3 regions of the Verrucosispora sp. FIM060022 genome follow, and region 2 is predicted to be linked to each of the others. Evidence: riboswitches for the same ligand, from Rfam matches in the RefSeq annotation. Region 2 holds a riboswitch; each other region holds the start of a gene.
The links. Region 2 has a riboswitch for S-adenosylmethionine ahead of EG812_RS26270 (aminotransferase class V-fold PLP-dependent enzyme). Riboswitches for the same ligand answer to the same signal wherever they lie in the genome.
Positions count from the first base shown of each region.

Region 1 (7,887 bases), on a different contig from region 2:
GCGATGACGCGTACCCGCTCGGCCTGGGGGCCCTTCTGGCCCTGGGCGATCTCGAACTCCACCCGCTGGCCGTCGTCCAGCGCCTTGTAGCCGTCCATCTCGATCGCGGAGAAGTGAACGAACACGTCCTGCCCGCCGTCGACGGCGATGAAGCCGTAGCCCTTTTCGGCGTTGAACCACTTCACGGTGCCCTGTGCCACGGTGTTGTCCTCACTCTGCGCGGCGTTCCACTACCTCCGGGCCGGGCCGGCGGCACGCCGGGACGGCCCGAAACTCACCGTCTTCGGCAGTCATCGACGACCACGGAATAGGGTGACCGAAATCGCACGGTACACGAGGCGTGACGGCGGCGCACGACCACAAATCGGACATATTCTGACCAGCGACATCGTCGCTCGTCATTGTGATAGGTATGCGACATGATCAGCGCCCCGGGCGATGAGGCCCCCCTGCGGGCCGAGGTACGGCGGGTCCGCCCCACGGACGCCGCCCGGATGCGCGCGCTGCGTCTGGAGATGCTCGCCGACGCGCCGCTGGCCTTCCTGGAGACGCTCGCCGAGGCCGCCGCCCGCCCGCACGCGGAGTACGCGGCCCGGATCCGTCAGACCTCGACCGGCCCCACAAATGCCCAGTTCGTCGCCGATCCGGGCGGCCGCCTGGTCGGCCACATAGGCGGCGTCGCCCACCCCACCGAGCGCGGGGTCACCCTGATCTACGCGGTCTACGTGACCCCGATATGGCGCGGCACCGGCCTGCTCGCGGACCTGGTGACGGCGGTGGCAGCCTGGTCCCGAGCCGAACGGCGCGACAACCTCATGCTCGAAGTGGTGGTCGGCAACGACCGCGCCTACCGGGCGTATCAGCGACTGGGCTTCGTCGACACCGGCCTACGCGTCCCGCACCCCACCATCCCCACCCTCCGCGAACTCCAAATGCGCCGCCCCGCCTGACCACCACACCCACCGCACCCCACCCGGCATCGCCGGACGCAGCCCGACCCGGCAGGGGTTCCGGGGCAGCCCGACCCGCGCAGGGATCAAGCCTGACCGCCCGGAGCGGGTCGGGCTGCCCCGGAACCCCCCACCGCAACCACCTACGACGAGTGCCGACGACTCTGCACGATCCGGAACCGGTTCGCCACGTACGCCCCGTCCGTCAACGCCGCATTGGCCGCCGCGTTCGCCCCACTGCCGTGGAAGTCGGAGAACGCCGCCGACTGGTTCACGAATACCCCGCCGGTGAGGTTGGCCGACAGGTGCACGCCGACCTCGATCGCGGCGTTCTCGGTGGCGGCGAGCACCGACTCGTCGGTGGAGTAGACCGCCGCCGTCAGGGCGCCCTTCTCCCCCACCGTCGAACGCAGGATCTCCAGGCTGTGTGCGGTGGAGTCGGTGGCGATGGCGAAGGAGATCGGCCCGAACCACTCCCGCGAGTAGGTCGCGGTGTCGCCCGCGTCCAGCTTGACGATCGTCGGCGTACGCACGACGGCGCCGGGGTAGGCCGGGTGCTCGACGGTACGGGACTCCAGCACCGGCTCGCCGACCTTGGTGACCTCGTCCAGCCGCTCCAGTACGCCGTCGTTGACGATCGCGCCGGTCAGCTCGACACCCCGGGCGGGGTCGGCGGTCAGCTTGCCGACGGCGGCGGCGATGCCGGCGGCCACCTCGTCGAAGCTCTTGTGCCCCTGGTCGGTGTCAATCCCGTCCCGGGGGATGAGGATGTTCTGCGAGGTGGTGCACATCTGGCCGCTGTAGAGGACGAGGGTGAAGCCGAGGTTGCGGCACATGCCGGCGAAGTCGTCGGTGGAGTCGATGACGACCGTGTTGAGGCCGGCCTTCTCCGTGTAGACGGCCGCCTGCCGGGCATTGGCTTCGAGCCAGTCGCCGTACTCGGTGGAACCGGTGAAGTCGACGATCTTGACAGCCGGGTGCAGGGCCAGCGTGGTGGCCAGCTTCTCGTCGGCGGCCTCCGGGGCGAGCAGCACCAGGTTCGGGTCGAAGCCCGCCTCGGCGAGCACCTCGCGGGCGTACCGCACGGTGATGGCCAGCGGCAGCACGGCGCGCGGGTGCGGCTTGACGACCACCGGGTTGCCGGTGACCAGGGAGGCGAACAGACCCGGGTACGAGTTCCAGGTCGGGAAGGTGTTGCAGCCGATGACCAGGCCGACGCCGCGGGGCACCACGTGGAAGGTCTTGGTCATCCGCAACGGGTCGCCCTTGCCGGCGGCCTTCTCCCAGCCGGCGGTGCCCGGGTGCCGGGTCATCTCGGCGTAGGAGTAGGCGATCGCCTCCAGGGCCCGGTCGAGGGCGTGCGCGCCACCGGCCTGGAAGGCCATCACGAACGCCTGACCGCTGGTGAACTGCACCGCGTTGGCCAGCTCGAAGACGTTCTTGTGCAGCCGGTCGAGAATCTCCAGGCAGACGCCCGCCCGGGTCTGCGGCCCGGCGTCGCGCCAGGCGGGCAGTGCGGCGGACGCGGCGGCGACCAGCTGGTCGGCGGTGGCGTGCGGGTAGGTCACGTTCAGCTCGACGCCGAACGGGCTGGTCTCGGTGGCGATCCACTTGCCGTCGGTGGGCTGGTCGAGCGGGAAGTTCCCGCCCAGGTACGCCTCGAAGGCGGCCTTGCCGTCGGCCGCCGCGGTCTCGCCGTACACCCGGGGGCTCGGTGATTCCGGGTAGGCGGACCAGTACCCGCGCTCCGTGATCGCGGTCAGCGCGCGGTTGAGAGTTTCGGCGTGCCTGTCGTAGTGGGGGTGCGGGGTGTCCGTCATGCCCGCCATCATGCAACAGGAAGCCCCGCGATCAGTAGAGGGCTGTCACAAACTCAGAGGGTCAACTGCCAGTCCGCGGCGCTTTCGGCCACCCGGTAGCCGAGCTGTTCGTTGATGTTGACCATGTGGTCGTTGACCGCCGCGTTCCAGGTGTCGATCACTCGCAGCTCCGGTTCCTGCGCCAGCACCTGACGCAGGTTCTCGATCTTCACCAGCAGGCCGAGGCGGTGCCCACGGTGTGCCGGGTCGACGATTGTGATCTCCTGCGAGGCGTACCAGTTCGTGAACGGGCCGGTCTGGATCATCGTCCAGGCGACCAGCCGCCCGGTCTGCTCGTGCACCGCCCCCAGGTGGTAGCGCCGCCGACCGCGCAGCGCCTGGAACCGCTCGATCTCGCGGATCCGCGCGGCGTCCACCCGCTCCGCCTCCATGGCGAGATCGCCGGTAGGGGCGTCGACGAGCAGCCGGGCCTCCAGCCGGGCCACGTCGGCCACGTGCTCCTCCGGGGCCGCACCCTGCCACGCCACCGTGCGGTAGCCGGCCGCCCGGGACCGGGCCTGCTCGTGCAGCGCGGTGAGCGCCGCCTCGTCCAGCCCTGTGGTGTCCAGCCGGCGGCGCACCATCGGCAGGGCGGCCTGCGCGCCGACCGCCGCCGCGAACGCCGCACCGGGCGGCTGCCGGTCCTCTCCCGGCGGCACCCCGTCGACCTCTGCGATCAGGTGTTTGCGGCCGTGCCCGAGGGCCACCTCCCGGGCGTGGGCGAGCAGGGCTCGGCCCACCCCGCGCCGCCGGTGAGCCGGGTCGACGAAGAGTTCGACGAGGACGGTGCTGGTGTTGTCCAACTGCGGCAGGCGTAGCCACAGATATCCGACGGCCTCGCCGCCCCGTCGGGCCAACGCGCGATGGATCAGATTGCCGTACGGCGGATGGGCCGCCACCAGGCCGAACTCTGCGCGGTCACCGGCCGGCACGTCAGGCGTGTCGACCACCTGGGCCGCCACGCGGATCCGGTACGCGTCGTCCAGCGCCGCCTCGTCGGAGGGGTCGAACGGGGCTACGGCGATATCCATGGCCGCGAGCCTGCCCGCCGCCGCCCGGCCCCGCCACCGGTTTTCCGTCACACCGTCAGCTGCCAGTTGCTCCACCTGTCCCGCACCTGGAAGCCGAGTTGCTCATTGATCGCGATCATGTGCTCGTTGCTGTCCGCGTTGAAGGTGTCGATGGCCTGGACGGCCGGCTCGTGGGCGAGCAGGTGACGCAGGTTTTCGATCTTGGCGAGCAGGCCGAGTCGATGCCCACGGTGCTCGGGGTCCACGATGGTGATCTGCTGGAAGGCGTGCCAGCCGGTGGATGCGCCGACGTCCAGCAACGTCCACGCGACAAGCCGCCCGGTCGCCTGATGGCGTACGCCCGCGTGGTAGCGCCGCCGGCCGCGGGCCGCCAGCGCCCGGTCGGTGCCGCGCACCCGCTCGGCGTCGATCTGCTCCGGCTCCCAGGCGAGATCACCCATCGGCGCGTCAGCAAGCAACCGACCGTCCAGGTACGCCACGTCGGCGAGGTGTTCCTGCGGCGTACCGCCCTGCCAGAACAGCAGCTCGTACCCGGCCGTCCGGGCCCGCGCCTCGGCCAGCAGCGCGTCGAGCCGCGCCTGGTCGAGGTGGCGGGTGTCGAGTCGCCGCCGCACGTCGACCAGGGCGTCCGTCGCGCCGACGGTGGTCGCGAAGGCGGTTGCCGGCGAGGGACGGTCCGGCTGGCCGGGCAGGTGCGCGGCGCTCATCGTGCTCACCCGCACGCGTCCCCGCTCGCGCAGCACGTCGAGGCCCCGGTCGAGCAGCGCGCGCCCCACCCCCCGGCGACGGTACGCCGGATGCACGACCAGATCGGCAGAGGCGTTCTCGGTGTTGTCCAACTGCGGCAGGTCGAGCAGCAGATAGCCGACGGGCGCACCGTCTAGGTGGGCCAGCAGGTGCACCGCCACGTCGCCGGGCATCGGGTGCCGGATCATGCCGAAGAACCGTTGCCGGCAGCTGGGCAGGTCGGGCACGTCCACCGCCCAGGCGGCGGTGTCGATCTCGTACGCCTGCTCGATGGCGGTGTCGTCGCCGGCACCGAAGGGCGCGATGGTGAGGGTCATGTCGGCAGCCTGCGTGAGGGAAAGACGAACGGGCCAGCGAATTTCTCGCTGGCCCGTTCGGACGCTGGTCGGGAGGGTCGATCGCACAACGCCTCCGGCGTTGGGTCGTACAGACTGAAAGTCTACGGCGATACGCCCTCCCGCACGGAGCATCTTCCGCTGTGCGGTTCTTGCCGTCAAGTCCTCGTCGGCGTGTTTTCCGCATTTCTGAAGAAACGTGAATCCACTTCGATCACCGGCGATCCCGCTTGATCATTTACCGCTGGTCACAGCATTTCCGCTGATCATGTGCCCGATGGTCAACTCAGCCGAGCAGGCCGGCATCGCGGGCGGCCCGCAACGACGGCTTGATCCGATGGGTCGGCCCCACCTCACCGGCCACCGCGTCGAGGGTCTTGAGCCCTTCGCCGGTGTTGAACACCACCGTCTCGGCGGTCGGATCCAACCGGCCGGACTCGACCAGCTTGCGCAGCACCGCCACGGTCACGCCACCGGCCGTCTCGGCGAAAACCCCTGTGGTACGCGCCAACAGCCGCACTCCGGCGCGGATCTCGTCGTCGTCGGCGTACTCCATCCAGCCGCCGGTGCGACGTACCGCCTCCAGCGCGTACAGACCGGCGGCCGGGTCGCCGATGTTGAGCGACTTGGCGATGCCGGTCGGCTTGACCGGAGTGATGACGTCGCTGTCGGCGTGCAGGGCGGTGGCGATCGGGTTGCAGCCGGCCGACTGCGCGCCGAACACCTTCCAACCGCCCGCGGGCGCCTCGACCAGCCCGATCTCGACCAGTTCGGTGAATGCCTTGTCAATCTTGGTGAGCAGTTCACCGGAGGCCATCGGGACGACCACCTGGGCAGGAATCCGCCAACCGAGTTGTTCGGCCACCTCGTAGCCGAGCGTCTTGGAACCCTCCGCGTAGTACGGCCGGACATTGACGTTGACGAAGGCGGTGTCCTCGAACTCGTCGGTCTCCACCAGTTCACCGCAGAGCCGGTTCACGTCGTCGTAGGAGCCGTCGATGGCGACCAGTTCGCCGCCGTAGACGGCGGTGGTCACCACCTTGCCCTGTTCCAGGTCGCTGGGGATGAAGACCACCGAGGGGACGCCGACCCGGGCCGCGTGCGCGGCGACCGAGTTGGCCAGGTTGCCGGTGGAGGCGCAGGCGAACCGGGAGAAGCCGAGCGCCCGGGCGGCGGTCAGCGCCACCGACACCACGCGGTCCTTGAACGAGTGGGTGGGGTTGGCGCTGTCGTCCTTGACCCACAGCGGGGCGGTGATGCCCAACTCGGCGGCGAGCCGGTCGGCGGCGACAAGTGGGGTGAACCCCGGTTCCAGGGTGACCCGGGTGGTCGGGTCCTGACCGGCGGGCAGCAGGGCGGCGTACCGCCAGATGTTGCGCGGCCCGGCCTCGATCTGCTCCCGGGTGACGGCGGCGAGGGCAGCCGGGTCGTAGTCGACCTCCAGCGGGCCGAAACACTCGTAACAGGCGTGCTGGGCGGCGAGGGGGTAGCGGGCCGAACAGGCGCGACAGACCAGAGCGCGGGCCGGGCTGGTGGCGGTGTTGATGCCGGAGGGGGCGAGCGTCGACGTCATGTCGAAGTCCTCTCATCTTTCCCCGCATCGCACTCTGCGGCGGGGACGGAATTGGCACCTGCCCCGCCGGACGCTCAACGATGAGCGCGCGAGGTGGTTGCCGGGGCGTCGTCGGGCCGTATCCCTCAGCCCCTCTGGATGAGGTATGCAGTTGTGCTGCCGATTCTAGGCAGTAGTGCCGGGGCCGTCGCCTGACTGTCCCAGCTTGTGAGCGAGATCGCGGATTGCTCCGCAGGTCACACCCATTCCTGGATCGAGTGGCATCAGCGCCGCCGGATGACCACTCGATCCAGGTCCGAGCATGATCGCGACTCTCGCACGGAGGGTCAGGCCGGCACGGAGCTGCGTGCTTCTGCGTCGAGGGCGAGTTCCCGCCCGCCGCGCTGACCGAGCAGGTTGTCCAGCGCCCAGCTTCCCGGACCGAGGATCGCGATCAGCAGGAACGACCAGCAGAACATCACGGACAGCTCGCCGTGGTTGCGCAGCGGCAGCAGCGCCTCGGGCTGGTGGACCACGAAGTACGCGTACGCCATCGAGCCCGATGCCAGCAGCGCCGCGGGTCGGGTGAAGAGGCCGACCAGCACCAGCGCACCACAGAGCGCCTGGATCAGTGCGGCCCACCAGCCCGGCCACTGGCCGAGCGGCACAGGTTCACCGGTGCCCCGGTTACCGCCGAAGACGCCGAACAACGAGGCCAGGCCGTGACAGAGAAAGAGCAGGCCGACAACCATGCGGAACAGGGACAGTGCCGGCCCGCCGAACCGGTCGATACGCATTCGGATACCTCCGTAGTAGATCCGATGGGGGATCCAGAATGCGAGATGTATAGATTGTTGTCGATGCAATCTCTGACTGTGGGAACGCTCCCAAGCCATGCTAGCGGCTGGAACTTCCGGGCGCTGTCCCGTCACTCAGCGTCCAACCGGTTCGCGGAAGGCTCGCGCGACGGGAATCCCCTTATTGGGGCGGGTGTGCTCCTCGATCACGAATCCGGGACGTCGGGGCCACGCGCGGTATCGGGCGATGTGACGATGTCCCGATGTGCGGGACACGTAGGACAACTCCAGCAACAGCCACCAAGCGCCGGACCCGGCCGTATCGTCGGTCGGTCGGGGCGCTCGCGACGCTGGCCCTGCTCGCCGGGTGCGCCCTGACCCCCGACGCCGGCGACACCACCGCCGGCGCGACCGACGCCCCACCACCGGTCGCCACCCCGTCGACAGGTACGCCGCCGACCGCCGGCACCACCGCACCGGGCCCCTGCCCGGCCGAGGGGGTACGGATCAACTCCCTCGGGGTGAGCGCGGCGATGGGCCTGCGGGCGATGGGCCTGGAACTTGTCAACTGCGGCAGCCGCCCGTACCGGCTGCACGGCTATCCGCAGCTCCGGCT
Region 1 covers NZ_RQIV01000002.1:593,416-601,302, forward strand. Annotated here, with positions in the region: gene EG812_RS09320 (cold-shock protein) at 1-200, opposite strand, end outside; gene EG812_RS09325 (GNAT family N-acetyltransferase) at 420-950, shown strand; gene paaN (phenylacetic acid degradation protein PaaN) at 1,094-2,770, opposite strand; gene EG812_RS09335 (GNAT family N-acetyltransferase) at 2,824-3,840, opposite strand; gene EG812_RS09340 (GNAT family N-acetyltransferase) at 3,888-4,904, opposite strand; gene thrC (threonine synthase) at 5,209-6,495, opposite strand; SAM riboswitch class I at 6,505-6,640, opposite strand; gene EG812_RS09350 (DoxX family protein) at 6,822-7,271, opposite strand; gene EG812_RS09355 (DUF4232 domain-containing protein) at 7,535-7,887, shown strand, end outside.
Region 1: linked by a shared signal. The riboswitch ahead of thrC (threonine synthase) and the one ahead of EG812_RS26270 (aminotransferase class V-fold PLP-dependent enzyme) in region 2 are both predicted to bind S-adenosylmethionine.

Region 2 (7,887 bases):
TCGGCGGCTCGCACGACGTAACCCGCGGCGTCGTAACCGAGCACCGTGCCGGCGGGCATCCCGGCACGGAAGCGGGCCTCGCCGAAGTTCACCGAGGACTGTCTCACCTCGACGAGCAACTGGCCGGGTGCCGGGACCGGCTCGGGCACCTCGGCCAAGCGGTGTCCCTCGGCGGTGTCGGGGGCGGCGATCAGGGCTTGCACGGTACGACCTCCAGAAACACGATCCGGACCAGCGGCCCGGTTGTCCCCGCTACCGTAAGTCCGACTCGTCCAATTTTCTGGGGAAATGCCATGACGACTGAACGCGCCGACGCGGCCCGCAACCGGGCGATGATCCTGCGCGCCACCGAGGATCTATTGACGTACCGCGAAGCTATGCCGATCTCCGTCGACTCGATCGCCGCCCGGGCGGGCGTCGGCAAAGGCACCGTCTTCCGCCGCTTCGGCAGCCGGTCCGGCCTGTTCCGGGAACTCCTCGCCGAACGCGCGACGCGAATCGGAGAGCAGATCAGCCACGGTCCACCACCGCTGGGGCCCGGAGCACCGCCCGGGGACCGGCTCCTGGCCTTCCTCGATGCACTGGCCGACCTCGCCGCGACCAACGCGACCCTCCTCGCCGCCCACGCAATGGCCTGCGCCGCCGGACGGCACGACGACCCCACCTACCGACGCTGGCACGAACACCTGCGCCAGCTCGTCGGGCAACTCCGCCCGGACCTTGACGCCGGATACGTCGCCCACGTCCTGCTCGGGGCATTCGACGCCGAACTGGTCCGCCGAACCATCGCCGACGGCGGCGTCGACCGGCTCCGCGCAGCCGTAAGGGCACTCGCACGGTGCCTGCTGCCACCCGGGCCCGAGCGATCATGCCGCCCGGGCCCGTAACGAGTGGTTGTGGCCCACGCCCGCCCGGTCCGACCTGCTCGACAATCCGCTCGGCAAGATCAGTGAACGGGGCTTGACCGGTTTTTGCGAACCTGTGGGCCGACGCCCGCGATCTCTACCAACTGCCCCCTTTCGAGGTCATCGGAGCCGGCACGCCCCCTGATAGAAGGCTCGCCGGTTCAGCGACGCGCTGCCGCCCGACTCGACGTCACGATCTCCCGCAACCCGCGCAGAAGCCGGTCGACGTGCGCGACGGTCGTACCGATGCCGATGCTGGCCCGGATCGCGTACCTGTCGGTCGGGCAGCCGAGCCGCTCGGCCGCGTCGGTCAGCAGTTTCCGGGCGAGCGGGTGGGCGCAGAACAACCCGTCGCGCACGCCGATACCGTGATCAGCGGCGAGCCGGTGGGCGACCTCCGTTGCTCGCTGCTCGGCGACGGCGAAGCTGACGATGCCGACCCGGTCGTGACCGACGTCGAACGTCCGCAGCTCTGCCACCCCGGGCAAGGCCGCGAGCCCGTCGCGCAACCGCTTCAGCAGATCCTGTTCGTGCGCCAGCACGGCCGGCGAGGCGGCGAGCGTGGCGCAGGCGGCGGCGAGCGCGACCGCGCCCAGCAAATTCGGTGTGCCGGCCTCATGCCGAGCGGGACCAACATGCCACTGCACCTCGGCCGCCTCGTCACCGACGTGCCTGGTGGCCCCGCCGCCGGCGAGATACGGGGCGGCGGCGTCGAGCCAGTCGGCCCGGCCGGCCAACACTCCTGCGCCGAACGGCGCGTACAGCTTGTGCCCGGACAGCGCCAGGTAGTCGATGCCGGCGTCGGTCATGGAGACCGGACGGTGCGGGGCCAACTGGGCGGCGTCGACGGCGATCCGCGCGCCGTGCCGGTGCGCGATCTCGGCGAGTTCGGCTATCGGCCAGACCTCTCCGGTGACGTTGGACGCGCCGGTGACCGCCACCAGCACGGGGCCGGCGCTGCGCAGGTCAGCCAGTGCGCGGGTGAGCCCGGACACCACCGCCGGCAGGTCCGCGGGCACCGGCAGGCAGTGCACCCGCGGCCAGGGCAAGAGGTTCGCATGGTGCTCGCCCGCCCAGGTCACCACGGTGGTGTGGGATGGCAGTGCCCGGGCGAGCAGGTTCATCGCGTCGGTGGTGTTCCGGGTGAAGATCACGTGGTCGTCGGGCCGGATGTCGAGGAAATCCGCCACGGTCTGGCGGGACTGCTCGTACGCCAGTGTGCAGCGACGTGACGCCGCGCCGGCACCCCGATGCACACTGGCGTACGAGGGCAGGAGTTCATTGACCGCATCGGCGGCGGCAGCGAGGCACGGTGCGGTAGCGGCGTAGTCGAGGTTGGCGTACGTGACGGTGGTGCCGTCGGAGAGACGGACAGGCAGATCCGCGCCGAGCACCACAGGAGCGATCGTGGGCACACTGGTCCTTCATGACGGTGGACCCGCACGGGTCCGCGCTTGCCTCTCCGGCGGACGCCGGCGGCCTGGTCCTCACCCGGAGGCACCCCACCGCGGACGCACGAGGGTTGCCGGCCAGCAGGCCGGGGCCTTGACGCTGACACTCATGACCGCCGCCGATATTGCCATACGGACCGGCCTTGCCGCCAGTACGCTTCGCGCACTATCCGACCCGGTGCAGGTACAGATAGCTGCCGCGCGCCGCACGGCAGTGATAAGCACTCCGGCGTGCACATCTGCCTGGCGGGCACATCGAACGTGACCATAGTCGAGTGTCCCTTGTTCCCACTGACATCACATGGATGCTTGTTATCGCCGTGTCGGTCCAGGCGGTCACGACGACAATGCCAGTTTCATCGTGGATAGCGGGCGTTCGGCGCCCCGGTCGATCGGGACCAGCGTGCCGTCGAGGATCGCGTACGCCAGTCGAGCGGCCCGCGGTGCCAGGTTATGCCTGCGCAGCACGGTGTGTGCCGCACTTTGCGGTAGCAATGGAAAGCCACTGGCAGGAACGCAGGCGGCTCGGCGCACTGTCCTACTTCGTCATCCGAGACGAGCCGGACGCCCCTTCTTCGGCGGCAGCATTCCTTGTTGTCGACGTGGCGGAACATCTGGTCATCTTCATTCTGGTGCCCGTGTTCGTTGGCGCGATGATCGGCATCCTGGTCGCTGGGCTTCCGAACAGGTGGCACGTTCTTGCGTCTATCGTGACGCCGGCCGCGACCTCGACGGCCGGCGGGTCGTTGGTTGTCGCCACAACCTTCACCAACCAGGTTTCGGCATTTCCCTGACCGATAATCGCCCGTCATCTCATTCTCGCGCTGCACATCAGCCGCCTTCACCAGCCTCGGCTTCGCCCTGGACGACGTCGCTCGGATGCTCGAGTCGGAGGAGCGCGGCCAGGAGTCCCCACACGGGCTACACGCGCCGGAGAACGAGCGCCTCTCTCGCCGACCGGGCGGCCACCACGCTCAGGGGGTCTTCGCCACCCGCCCTGACACGCTCCTCGGCATCGACAACAGCTGGGCGGGACAGCCAAAGGCCGACGTGCTCCATGACTACGAAACAGCGTGGGTACGTAGCCGGCCGTCCCGCCCTGTGATCTCCACTTGCCCATTACCTACTTTCACTATAGGAAAAGTGGGTGACCACCACAGTCTCCGCGTCACCCACCGCGGAAACCTCGATCGGTGCATCGACGGCCGCCCGGAGGGCTCTGGCACCCCGTGGCGGGCGCCGCCGTCGGATCCTGCTTCGGCTCCTCGCCCTCGTCGTGCTCTACGGGCTCTGGGAAGTCGCCGCCCGGACCACCGGCAATCCGACCTTCATCCCCTCACCCGGCGCGGTGTGGCACCAACTGGTCCAGACGTCGACCACCCACGACGGCATCCGCGGCTACAGCGGGCATCTGCTCATCGAACACCTCGGCGTCAGCCTGCGGCGCATCCTGATCGGCTCCATCATCGGCATCGCCGGTGGGGTGCTCCTCGGTGTCGTGATGGGAACTGTCAGCGGGTTCCGGGTAGTGATCGAACCGGTCGTCACCTTCGTCCGCGCCCTTCCGCCGCTTGCCTACTTCAGCCTCTTCATCATCTGGTTCGGCATCGACGAGACGCCCAAGCTCTGGTTGCTCTCCATCGCCGCGTTGCCGCCCGTGGCGGTCGCGACCGCCGCAGCCGTCCACTCCGCACCGACCGGTCTGGTCGAGGCCGCGCGGGCGCTGGGCGCCGGTCGTGTTCACGTGATCCGCGACGTGGTGCTCCCCCACGCATTACCGGAGATATTCACCGGCATCCGGATCGCGGTGGGGGTCGCGTACTCCTCGGTGGTCGCCGCCGAGACGATCAACGGCGTACCCGGCATCGGTGGCATGGTCCGCGACGCCCAGCGCTACTCCCAGACCGACGTCGTCATTCTCGGCCTCTTCGCCATTGGCCTGTCCGGCCTCATCATCGACGCCCTGCTACGGACCGCCGAAAACCGGCTCATCCCGTGGCGGGGCCAGATCTAGGAGACAACAGATGCGCAAGACACTCGGTCTGCTGGCAGCCGTGTCCCTGCTGTTGAGTGCCTGCGGCGACGGTGCCGCCAGCGGCGGCGATCCGGGCCGCAAGACCATCCGGATCGCCTACCAGGCCTTCCCCAGCGGCGACCTCATCGTGAAGAACCAGAGACTGCTTGAGGATGCGCTACCCGACTACCAGATCACCTGGACCAAGTTCGACTCCGGCGCGAGCATCAACACCGCCTTCGTCGCCGGCAGCGTCGACATCGCGGCGATCGGGTCGAGTCCGGTGGCGCGCGGTCTCTCCGCGCCGCTGAACATTCCGTATCAGGTCGCCTTCGTCCTCGACGTGGCCGGCGACAACGAGGCGTTGGTGGCCCGCAACGGCGCCGGCGTCACCGACATCACCGGCCTGCGCGGCAAGAAGGTGGGGACCCCCTTCGCCTCCACCGCCCACTACAGCCTGCTGGCCGCCCTGGATCGGGCCGGCGTCAAGGAATCAGAGCTCACCATCGTCGACCTGGAGCCCCAGGACATCCAGGCCGCCTGGACCCGGGGCGACCTGGACGCGGCCTACTCCTGGTTGCCATCACTGGATGAACTCCGCAAGACCGGTACGGTGCTGATCACCAGTCGCGAACTCGCCACCGCCGGCAAGCCCACACTGGACCTCGGCGTCGTCGCCACGGACTTCGTTGAGGCGCACCCTGCCGCAGTCGACGCCTGGCGCAAGGCCCAGTCCCAGGCCCTGAACCTGATCCACGACGACCCCGCCGCGGCAGCGAAGTCGGTCGGCGCCGAACTCAACCTCAGCCCGGAGGAAGCGCAGCGGCAACTCTCGCAGGGCGTCTTTCTCAAGCCCGAGGACCTGGCCAGCCCCGAATGGCTGGGCACCTCCGCGGCCAAGGGCAAACTCGCTGACAATCTCGTCAGCGCCGCACAGTTCCTCAAGGACCAGCAGAAGATCGACGCTGTGCCAGACCTGGCGACCGTACAGGCAGCGATCTATACCGTAGGACTGCCCGATGCCCTCGGCTGAATCCGGCCACACCGCGGCGATCACCGTCACCGACGTCGAGCACAGATACGGCGAAGTCGTCGCCCTCGGTCCCATCGACCTGACAGTGCCGCCGGGCGAGTTCCTCGTCCTGGTCGGCGCGTCCGGGTGCGGCAAGAGCACACTGCTGCGGCTGATCGCCGGCTTCGAGCAGCCCACCACCGGCACGGTCCTGACCGGCGGCGTACCACCGATCCCAGGGCGCAGCGCCGGCCTGGTTTTTCAGCAGCCCCGGCTCTTCCCGTGGAAAACCGTCGGCGGCAACATCGAGTTGGCACTGCGGTACGCCGGGCAGCCCACCGATGGCGTCGACGCGCTCCTCAACCGGGTCGGGCTGCACGACGTGGCAAAGCGCCGCACCTGGCAGATCTCCGGCGGCCAGCAGCAGCGAGTCGCCATCGCCCGGGCCCTCGCCGCCGACCGCCCACTGCTGCTCCTCGACGAACCGTTCGCGGCGCTCGACGCGCTCACCCGCGAGCGCCTCCAGGAAGACCTTCGCTCGGTCAGCACCGCGCCCGGGCGCACCTCGATCTTCGTCACCCACAGTGTGGACGAGGCAGTCTTTCTCGGCAGCCGGGTCGTGGTGCTCAGCCCTCGCCCCGGCCGGATCGTCCTGGACCTGCCCATCCACCTACCTCGCACCGGCATCACCCCGGACGACCTGCGAGGCCTGCCCGACTACGCCGCCCTGCGCGCCGAGATCGGACACGCCGTCCGAAGCGAAGGAGCATCCGCATGACCACGGTTCACACCCCGCTCGACCTCGAACCGCTGGGACCACACTTTGGCGCTCTGGTCCACGGTCTGGACCTGGCCATCGCCAGCGACGAGGAGGTCACGGCGCTGCGCGCCGCGCTGGTCGACCGCAAGGTGCTCTTCCTGCGCGATCAGCGCCTCGACGACGATGGCCAGGTGCGTCTGGGACGCAGAATCGGAGAACTGACAGCATCCCACCCCGTGGTCGGCGGCGTCGATGACGCACACCCCGAGATCTACGCCCTCGACAGCACGGACAACGGTTTCGCCGACGTCTGGCATACCGACGTCACCTTCATGAAGCGACCACCACTCGGCTCGATCCTGCGCGCCGTCATCCTCCCGCCCACCGGAGGCGACACCAACTGGGCCGACGCGCAACTGGCGTACGACTCGCTCAGCGAACCGGTACGTCGGCTTGTCGATCAACTCACCGCCATTCACGACGGCGCTCGCGAGTTCGGCTACTACCTGGCCCAACGCGGAGGCAACGTGTGGGAGGGCCAACAGGTGTCCCGACTGGATCCGGTCGAACACCCGGTGGTCCGGGTCCATCCCGAGACCGGCCGTCGAGGGATCTTCGTGAATCCGGGTTTCACCTCGCACATCGTCGGCGTATCGGACTTCGAGAGCCGGGCCATCCTGGACCTGCTCTACGCCCACCTCACCAAGCCGGAGCACATCGTGCGGCACCGATGGCGCCCCGGGGACGTGGCGCTCTGGGACAACCGCAGTACCGCCCACTACGCCAACCGGGACTACGGATCCGCTCGACGGGTCATGCACCGCATCACCCTGCGCGGCGACGTCCCCCGCGGACCGAAGGACTAGGTGCACTGCCGATCCGGTAGTGGTTGATCGTTGACGATGTGCCGGTGGTTCGTCGTGGCGAGCGCCTCCCACCAGGCGGGGTCGGGGGCATTCAGCTCCGAAAGCACGGCCGGCCGCACCTCCCGGTCGTAGTATGGCGCGGTCTCCGGGACGCTGCTCGGCATGGCAAGGCCGAGCAGCACCGGCGGTGGGCGCTCCTCGAGCACGAGCGCGGCCACCCGATGCGGTGCGAGCGCGGCGTAGACGTACCGGTCGACGTTGAAGGTCGTGAGAATGATGATCCGCGGTGGCCTCGCCATGCCGTCGACCATTCGGCGAGTCGCCTCGATGCCGTCCATCACGGGCATGCGGATGTCCATGAGCACCACGTCGGGCTCGTTACGGCGGACCACGGCGACCGCCTCCACGCCGTCGGCGGCCTCACCGGCAACCTCTCAGAACCGGTCCCGGGTTCCGAGGAGGACGTTGTGTGCGGCGCGGCGCCATGGCGCGAGCTCGGTGTCGATATCGGCCCAGCGCCTGGTGTCAACACAGAGAGCTCCGTCGACAGCAGGCAGGGCCTCGATCAGCCGCATCCGCTGGTCTTCGCCCGGGTGGGAACTCCACAGGTCGGTGGTCCGCCGGCTGAGCTGACGAGCCAGCGGCAGACGAGCAGCCAGGCTTTCCCGGGCTTCAGCAGCCGCCGCCTCCAACTGCTCGCCGTCGATACGCGGCGCCAGGTGCCACAAGTCCTGCCAGATCCGGCCAGCGAGCAGGACCGTCTCGGAGGATCGGAGGAAGGCCGCGCTGCCGGCGACCCGGCGGGCGACCAGATCCGCCCGGTATTCGGCGCGGCGGCTGTCGGGCATCGCCACGCTGTCGACGAGCAACTGCGCGGTC
Region 2 covers NZ_RQIV01000013.1:74,391-82,277, reverse strand. Annotated here, with positions in the region: gene EG812_RS26280 (zinc-binding dehydrogenase) at 1-203, opposite strand, end outside; gene EG812_RS26275 (TetR/AcrR family transcriptional regulator) at 294-887, shown strand; gene EG812_RS26270 (aminotransferase class V-fold PLP-dependent enzyme) at 1,067-2,302, opposite strand; SAM riboswitch class IV at 2,351-2,471, opposite strand; gene EG812_RS26265 (hypothetical protein) at 2,851-3,150, shown strand; gene EG812_RS26260 (ABC transporter permease) at 3,504-4,370, shown strand; gene EG812_RS26255 (taurine ABC transporter substrate-binding protein) at 4,381-5,403, shown strand; gene EG812_RS26250 (ABC transporter ATP-binding protein) at 5,390-6,160, shown strand; gene EG812_RS26245 (TauD/TfdA dioxygenase family protein) at 6,157-7,008, shown strand; gene EG812_RS30340 (response regulator) at 7,005-7,415, opposite strand; gene EG812_RS26235 (M48 family metallopeptidase) at 7,443-7,887, opposite strand, start outside.

Region 3 (7,887 bases), on a different contig from region 2:
CCGCTGCCGCAGGGCGTCCGGGTCGTCGCGCAGCACACTGCGTCCGTCCAGCAGCACGTCGCCGCGGTCCGGTTCGAGCAGCCGGTTGACGGTCCGCAGCAGGGTGGACTTGCCCGACCCGGAGGGGCCGATCACGCAGGCGGTCGCCCCCCGGGCCACGTCCAGGTCCACCCCGCGCAGCACCTGGTGACGCCCGAAGGCCAGGTGCACGTCGCGCAGGCTCAGGCTGACCGAGTCGCTCATCGTTGGTTCCCTCCGGCGGCGCCGGGCAGCGCCAGGTCGAGGTCGTCGGGGTCGTCGTCGGCCGGGCCGGTGGCCGGTCGGCCGTGCCGCAGTCGCCTGTCGATCCAGTTGACGACGTGGGTCAGCGGGACCGTCAGCGCCAGGTAGAAGAGCCCGGCCAGCAGCAGCGCCGACTGGTTGCCGGTGTTGGCGGCGTAGTCCTGCCCGATCCGGAACAGTTCCCGCTGGCTGGCCAGCAGCCCGAGGAAGTAGACCAGGCTGGAGTCCTTGATCAGGGCGATCAGCTGGTTCACCCAGGCCGGCAGGATCCGCCGGATGCCCTGCGGAATGATCACCCGGCGCATCGCCTCGCCCCAGGAGAAGCCGAGCGCGCGGGCCGCCTCCAGCTGGGTGGCCTCCACCGACTGGATGCCGGAGCGGAAGATCTCCCCGATGTACGCCGACGCGATCAGCGACAGCGCCAGGATGCCCAGCGGGTACGGGTTGGGCCCCCACACCTGCATGCCGAGCGGGGCCAGGCCGACCCCGATCAGCAGGATCGTCGCCGCGGCCGGCAGGCCCCGGAAGACGTCGGTGTAGACCCGTGCCGGCCACCTCAGCCAGCGGGTTCGCGAGATGCCCGCGACGGCCAGCACGATGCCAAGCGCCGAGCCGAGCAGGGCGGCGGTGACCGCCAGGATCAGCGTGTTCGGCAACCCGACAGTGATCATTTCGGGTAGCGCCTCGCGCATCGACTCCCAGTCGAAGAACGTCTCCCACAGGGTGCGCAACGGATCCACGGGTCAACCTCCGCCCTGCTAGCTGGTCGTACCGGTCAGGAAGCGGCCGAGGGGGCCGCCGACGGGACGGTCACGGTGCCGCTGCCGGGAGCGAAGTCGGCCGGGATCGCCCGACCCGGGTAGTACTGCTCGTTGAGCCGGGTCCAGGTGCCGTCGGCGATGACCTCGTCGAGGGCCTTGTTCAGCGCCTCGCGCAGCGCGTCGTTGCCCTTGGCGAAGGCGTACGCCGTCGGGGCCGGGCTGAGTTCCTTCGCCGCCACGGTGATCTTGCCGCCGCTGTCGGCGGCGGTCTTCTCACCGATCTCGGCCGGGGAGATCCAGGCGTCCGCGGTGCCCGCCTTGAGCTGGTTGAGCCCGCTGTTGTAGTCGGGCACCCGTACCGGGTCGAGGCCCTTGGTGGTGGCGTAGTCGTCCTGGACGGTGCCCTGCACGACCACCACCCGCTTGCCGGCCAGCTCGTCGAAGCTGCTCAGGGTCGAGCCGGCGGGCACGTTGAGACCGAGGTAGCCGAAGTCGTAGCCGTTGCCGAAGTCGACTGTCTTCTTTCGCGCCTCGGTGATGGTGATCGAGGAACTGCCGATGTCGAACTTGCGGTTGTTGACCTGGGCGAGCAGACCGGAGAAGTCGGTGCCGACGAACTCGACCTTCAGCCCGAGCTTGTCGGCGGCGGCGACCAGCAGATCGTTGTCGAAGCCGGTGAACTTGCCGTCCTTGAGGTACACGTTCGGCGGCGCGTCGGTGAGCGTGCCGGCCCGCAGCACCCCCGGCTGGAGCAGGTTGTACGGGTTGTCGGCCTCGCCGGCCGAGTCAGAGCCGCAGGCGGTAAGCGTGACGGCGGCGAGGACTGCGGCGACGCCGACGGCGGCGGCCCGGGTCAGGGCAGGAACGATTCGCACAGGTGTCTCCTGGATGAACGACGGCGGGCACGGACGTGCCGCACCGACGGTCCGTCGTGCGACGGACCGCTGGGATGAACCGATGGCAGAGGGGGAGTTGATCAGGTCACCCGAGGCCCGCAGGCTCGGCGACCGGCAGCGACGCGGTCAGCTACACGCGGCGCTGCAGACCCGCATCATGTCGACGTGGCGACGTTGGGTCAGATCGAGGCAGGCCGCCACGGGAGCGGATCGACTGCGGTACGACATGGGTCTCCCTCAAGGTCGTGATGACCTGGAAACCAGGCCACGCTTGCACCGGTGGTTGCAACCGGTGCCTGGTCCTCACCCGGGGCACCCCTGCGCGGACGAGGGTTGCCGGCCAGCAAGCCGGGGCTTCACGCTGGCACTCATGACCTGCGGCCGAGGCTAGCAGCAGGGGACGGGTCGGCGTCCACTCGATATGACGGCCCTCACGCCCAGGCCATCGCGGTGGTGCGGCAGGTAGCCGTTCGGTGAGCCGGAGTCCGTCAGGCGGGTTCGACTGCGGCGTCGGGCGTAGCGCCGGTGGCCCGCCGGCGCTCGCGAACCGACAGGCGACGTGCCAGTACCGTGGCGCCGGCCAGCGCGGCGAGCACCATGACGACTTCGACGACCAGCACCTCCGGTGCGGTGCTGTAGTCGGTGGACCAGGCGTACGCCATGGTGATCGGGGTGACGACGATGCCGGCCGCCGGCAGCAGCAGGCTCATCAGCAGGGCGGTTCTCCGGATCTGGGGCAGGTCGCGCAGCCGGAGCCGAACCGCGGTGACCGCCCCGGCCACCACCACGGCGGCCGGCACGCCGTAGTAGACGACTACTGCGACCTGGACCGGGATCTCGATCGAACGGGGGATGTCGATCAAATGGACGAGCAGCGGATACAGCGCTGTGAAGATGCCAGCGCCGAGCAGGCTGCCGAGCAGGGCACCGGCCAACGCGGTCAGCAGGAGACGGTGGTATTCCGGGCGTACCCGCCGGACAGCGGCCTCGTCGGCGAGCCGTCGGGCGAAGCCGGCCACGTCACCGCCGACCAACTGCATCGGGTCGCCCCCGTCGGCGGCCGCGGCGGCCAGATCGAGGCGCAGGTCGGCGGCGAGTACCCGACGATCGGCCGAACTGACGCCGTAGGCCCGCCACGCACGGTCGGCCTCGGACAGGACGCTGTCGATGGTCTCCACGGTCAACTCCTGGGCGGGCTGTGGTCGGTCGGGACGAGGATGGCGTCGACGGTGCCGGCGAAGCGGGTCCACTGGTTCTGCCAGGCATCGAGGCGAGCGCGTCCGGCCCTGGTCAGCGCGTACACCTTGCGGGGTGGGCCGGTCGGACTGATCTGCTGTTCGTCGGCGACGAGGCCGAGGCGGCGCATCCGGGTCAGCAGCGGATAGAGGGTGCCGTAGCTGATCGTGCTGAAGCCGGCCGACTCCATCCGCCGCACCAGCTCGTAACCGTGGGCGGGTTCGCGGGACAGCAGCGCCAGCAGGCACATGTCCAGCACGCCGCGCAGAAGCTGGGTCTGACGGTCGTTGTCGTCGGTGGGTTGGCCTTCTGCCACTACCATGCGAGGCATAATACCGCGCTATTTGGTGTCGCGATATACCGAAGTTGGTACGGGTGTTGCCGACGGCGGCGTGATCCCTTACGGTCGGCTCAGCGGTGGGCGGTGCGGTCCGCATCCGAGAAGACACCGTCGGTGCCTCGCCAGGTGGGCCGGGAGGGTGGAACTCCCGAGGCCCGCACACGTGGCGGGACCCGACGGGCGAGCCCCGAACCGTGGGACGGCGCGTCGAGGCGTCGCAGCCGGCGGTTGACGGGCGCGGACACCCACCGGGAGCCACCCTTGTATCTCACTCCCCATGAGCAGGATCGTCTGCTCGTCCACGTGGCGGCCGACGTCGCCCGGCGCCGCCGCGAACGCGGCCTGCGCCTGAACTATCCCGAAGCCGTCGCGGTGATCACCGCCTTCCTGCTCGAAGGTGCCCGCGACGGGCGCTCCGTGGTCGACCTGATGTCCGCCGGTCGTACCGTGCTGACCCGCGAGGACGTGCAGGACGGCATCCCCGAGTTGCTGGGGGAGGTGCAGGTGGAGGCGACGTTCCCGGACGGCACCAAGTTGGTGACGGTGCACCACCCGATCCCGTGATCCCGGGGGAGATCCTGCTGGCCGCCGACCCGGTGGAGATCAACGCCGGGCGGCCGGTGACCACGCTGCTGGTGGTCAACACCGGCGACCGGCCGGTGCAGGTCGGCTCGCACTACCACTTCGCCGAGGCCAACCCCGCGCTGGAATTCGACCGGGACATCGCCTGGGGGCAGCGGCTGGCCGTACCGGCGGGCACCTCGGTGCGTTTCGAACCAGGGGTCAGTCGCAGTGTCGACCTGGTGCCGTTGGCCGGTGCCCGGATCGTGCCCGGCCTGCGCGGCGAGTGCGGCGGGGCACTGGACACCGGGCCGGAGGGAGCGGCATGAGCATCGTCGAGCGAAACCGTTATGTCGCGCTGTACGGGCCGACCACAGGTGACCGGATCCGGTTGGCCGACACGAACCTGCTCATCCAGGTCGAACACGACCACTGCGTCGGCGGCGACGAGGCGGTCTTCGGCGGCGGCAAGGTGATCCGCGAGTCGATGGGCCAGTCCCGGGCCACCCGGGCCGAGGGTGCCCTGGACACCGTCATCACGGGTGCCGTGGTGCTGGACCACTGGGGTGTGGTCAAGGCCGACGTGGGGCTGCGCGACGGGCGGATCGTGGCGCTGGGCCGGGCCGGCAACCCGGACACCATGGACGGGGTGCACCCCGACCTGGTGATCGGCCCGGCCACCGAGGTCATCGCCGGCAACGGTCGCATCCTCACCGCCGGAGCGGTCGACACCCACGTGCACTTCATCTGCCCGCAGATCGTCACCGAGGCCCTCGCCGGCGGGGTCACCACCCTGGTCGGCGGCGGCACCGGGCCGGCCGAGGGCACCCGCGCCACCACCGTCACCCCGAACGCCTGGCACCTGGCCCGGATGCACGAGGCCCTCGACACGTTCCCGGTCAACGTGCTGCTGCTCGGCAAGGGCAACACGGTCTCCACCGAGGCGCTGTGGGAGCAGCTGCGGGCCGGGGCCGGCGGATTCAAGCTGCACGAGGACTGGGGCACCACCCCGGCGGCCATCGCCGCCTGCCTGCGGGTCGCGGACGCCTCGGGCGTGCAGGTGTCCATCCACACCGACACCCTCAACGAGGCCGGGTTCGTCGCCGACACGCTGCGGGCGATCGGCGGGCGGGCCATCCACTCGTACCACACCGAGGGGGCCGGGGGTGGGCACGCGCCGGACATCATCACCGTCGCCGGGGAACCGAACGTGCTGCCGTCGTCGACCAACCCGACCCGCCCGTACACCCGCAACACCCTCGCCGAGCACCTCGACATGCTGATGGTCTGTCACCACCTGAACCCGGCCGTACCGGAGGACCTGGCCTTCGCCGAGAGCCGGATCCGGCCGTCCACCATGGCCGCCGAGGACCTGCTGCACGACCTCGGGGCGATCTCCATCATCGGCTCGGACTCGCAGGCCATGGGCCGGGTCGGGGAGGTCGTGCTGCGCACCTGGCAGAGCGCGCACGTGATGAAGGCCCGGGTGGGGGCGCTGCCGGGTGACGGCGCCGCCGACAACCACCGGGCCCGGCGGTACGTGGCGAAGTACACCATCTGCGCGGCGATGGCCAACGGCCTCGACCACGAGATCGGGTCGGTGGAGCCGGGCAAGCTCGCCGACCTGGTGCTCTGGGAGCCGGCCTTCTTCGGCGTACGACCGCACCTGGTCATCAAGGGCGGCATGATCGCGTACGCCCAGATGGGCGATGCGAACGCCTCGATCCCGACTCCGCAGCCGATGCTGCCGCGGCCGATGTTCGGCGCCTACGGCGGTGCGGCGGCGGTGACCAGCCTGGCGTTCGTGGCCCCGGCGGCGCTGGAGGCCGGGCTGCGTCTCGACGTACGCCGCCGGGTGGTGCCGGTGGCCGACGTGCGTTCGCGTGGCAAGGCGGACCTGCCGGAGAACAACGCCCTGCCGCGCATCGAGGTCGACCCGGACACCTTCACCGTCCGCATCGACGGCGAGGTGGTCGAGCCGGACCCGGTGACCGAACTGCCCATGGCCCAGCGGTACTTCCTGTTCTGATGGCCGCAACGACGATTGCGCTGCTGGTCGCCGACGGGCGGTTCCCGGCCGGGGCGCACGCCCACTCGTCCGGTCTGGAGGCGGCCGTCGCGGCCGGACGGGTGACCGACCTGGCCACGCTGGACGAGTACCTGCGCGGCCGGCTGACCACCGCCGGCCTGGTCGCGGCGGCATTCGCGGCAGCCGCCCGCCAGGCGGCCGGCCCGCCGCCGGGATCGGATGGTGTCCACGATCGACGGTTGACGCTCGCCCAGCTCGACGCGGAACTGGATGCCCGTACGGCCTCGCCGGCGCAGCGGGCGGTGTCCCGTCGGCAGGGCCGTGCGCTGCTGCGGGCCGGTCGGGAGATCTGGCCCGCCGCGACCTTCGACGACCTGCCCGCCACACCGGGCGGCCCGCACCAACCGCTCGCGCTCGGTCTGGTCGGGGCCGCCGCCGGCCTCGATGCGGCACAGGTCGCCACGGTGGCCGTGCACGCCACGGTGACCGGGTCGGCAAGCGCCGCCGTACGCCTGCTCGGCCTCGATCCGTACCAGGTGCAGGCCCTGCTGGTGCGGCTCGCCGACGCCTGCGACGCGACCGCGACCCGCGCGGCGCGGGCCGCCGAACTACCACCGCGGCGGCTGCCCGCCGCCGCCGCGCCACTGGCCGACATCCACGCCGAAGCTCATGCCACCTGGGAGGTGCGTCTCTTTGCGTCCTGACATCACGCACGACGAGTCTGTTCCCCACACCCACCCCGAACCGGGGGTCGACCCGCACGCCCCGCTGCCCACCGCCGTCCGGGCGCTGCGGGTCGGCATCGGTGGCCCGGTCGGCTCGGGCAAGACCGCCCTGGTCGCCGCGCTGTGCCGGGCGTTCGCCGACGAACTGCGTCTCGGTGTGGTGACCAACGACATCTACACCACCGAGGACGCCGACTTCCTCAAGCGGGCCGGGGTGCTCGACCCGGCCCGGATCCGCGCGGTGGAGACCGGCTGCTGCCCGCACACCGCCATCCGTGACGACATCGGCGCGAACCTCGACGCGGTCGACGAACTGGCCGAGGCGCTGGGCCCGCTGGACCTGGTGCTTGTCGAGAGCGGCGGCGACAACCTGACCGCGACCTTCAGCCGCGGGCTGGTCGACCGGCAGATCTTCGTGGTCGACGTGGCCGGCGGGGACAAGGTGCCACGCAAGGGTGGTCCGGGGGTGACCGCCGCCGACCTGCTGGTGATCAACAAGACGGATCTGGCGCCGATGGTCGGCGCGGACCTGTCCGTGATGGACCGCGACGCCCGGGCCCGGCGCGGCAGCCTGCCCACGGTGTTCCAGTCCATCACCGAGGATCCCCTCGCCACCCAGGTCGCCGCGTGGATCCGGCACGAACTGGTCCACCACCGCGCCACCGGCCTCGAATCCGGGCCCAGCGCCGGCACCCGGGCGGCGGTTCCCGCCGGGCAGGCCTGATGCGGGCCACCGCCCGGCTGGTGGCCCGTGCCGACCGGCACGGCCGCACCACCCTGGCCGAGCTACGCGGCGAGAGCCCTCTGCTGCTGCGCCAGGTCCCCGGCCCGGGCGGTGGCGTCACGGTGTACGTCGTCGGCGGTGCGGCCGGTCCGCTCGCCGGCGACGACCTGCGGCTCGACGTCGAGGTCGGCCCGGGTGCGGTGGTACGCGTCCAGACGGTCGCCGCCTCCATAGCGCTGCCGGGCCGCCCCGGCGCGGTCTCCCGGATGCTGGTGCGGGCGACCGTCGCGGCGGAGGCCGTCCTGCACTGGCTGCCGGAGCAACTGGTCGCCG
Region 3 covers NZ_RQIV01000001.1:1,105,710-1,113,596, forward strand. Annotated here, with positions in the region: gene EG812_RS04840 (amino acid ABC transporter ATP-binding protein) at 1-243, opposite strand, end outside; gene EG812_RS04845 (amino acid ABC transporter permease) at 240-1,022, opposite strand; gene EG812_RS04850 (ABC transporter substrate-binding protein) at 1,058-1,918, opposite strand; SAM riboswitch class IV at 2,202-2,315, opposite strand; gene EG812_RS04855 (hypothetical protein) at 2,428-3,117, opposite strand; gene EG812_RS04860 (PadR family transcriptional regulator) at 3,120-3,497, opposite strand; gene EG812_RS04865 (urease subunit gamma) at 3,777-4,079, shown strand; gene EG812_RS04870 (urease subunit beta) at 4,076-4,405, shown strand; gene EG812_RS04875 (urease subunit alpha) at 4,402-6,105, shown strand; gene EG812_RS04880 (urease accessory protein UreF) at 6,105-6,809, shown strand; gene ureG (urease accessory protein UreG) at 6,799-7,554, shown strand; gene EG812_RS04890 (urease accessory protein UreD) at 7,554-7,887, shown strand, end outside.
Region 3: linked by a shared signal. The riboswitch ahead of EG812_RS04850 (ABC transporter substrate-binding protein) and the one ahead of EG812_RS26270 (aminotransferase class V-fold PLP-dependent enzyme) in region 2 are both predicted to bind S-adenosylmethionine.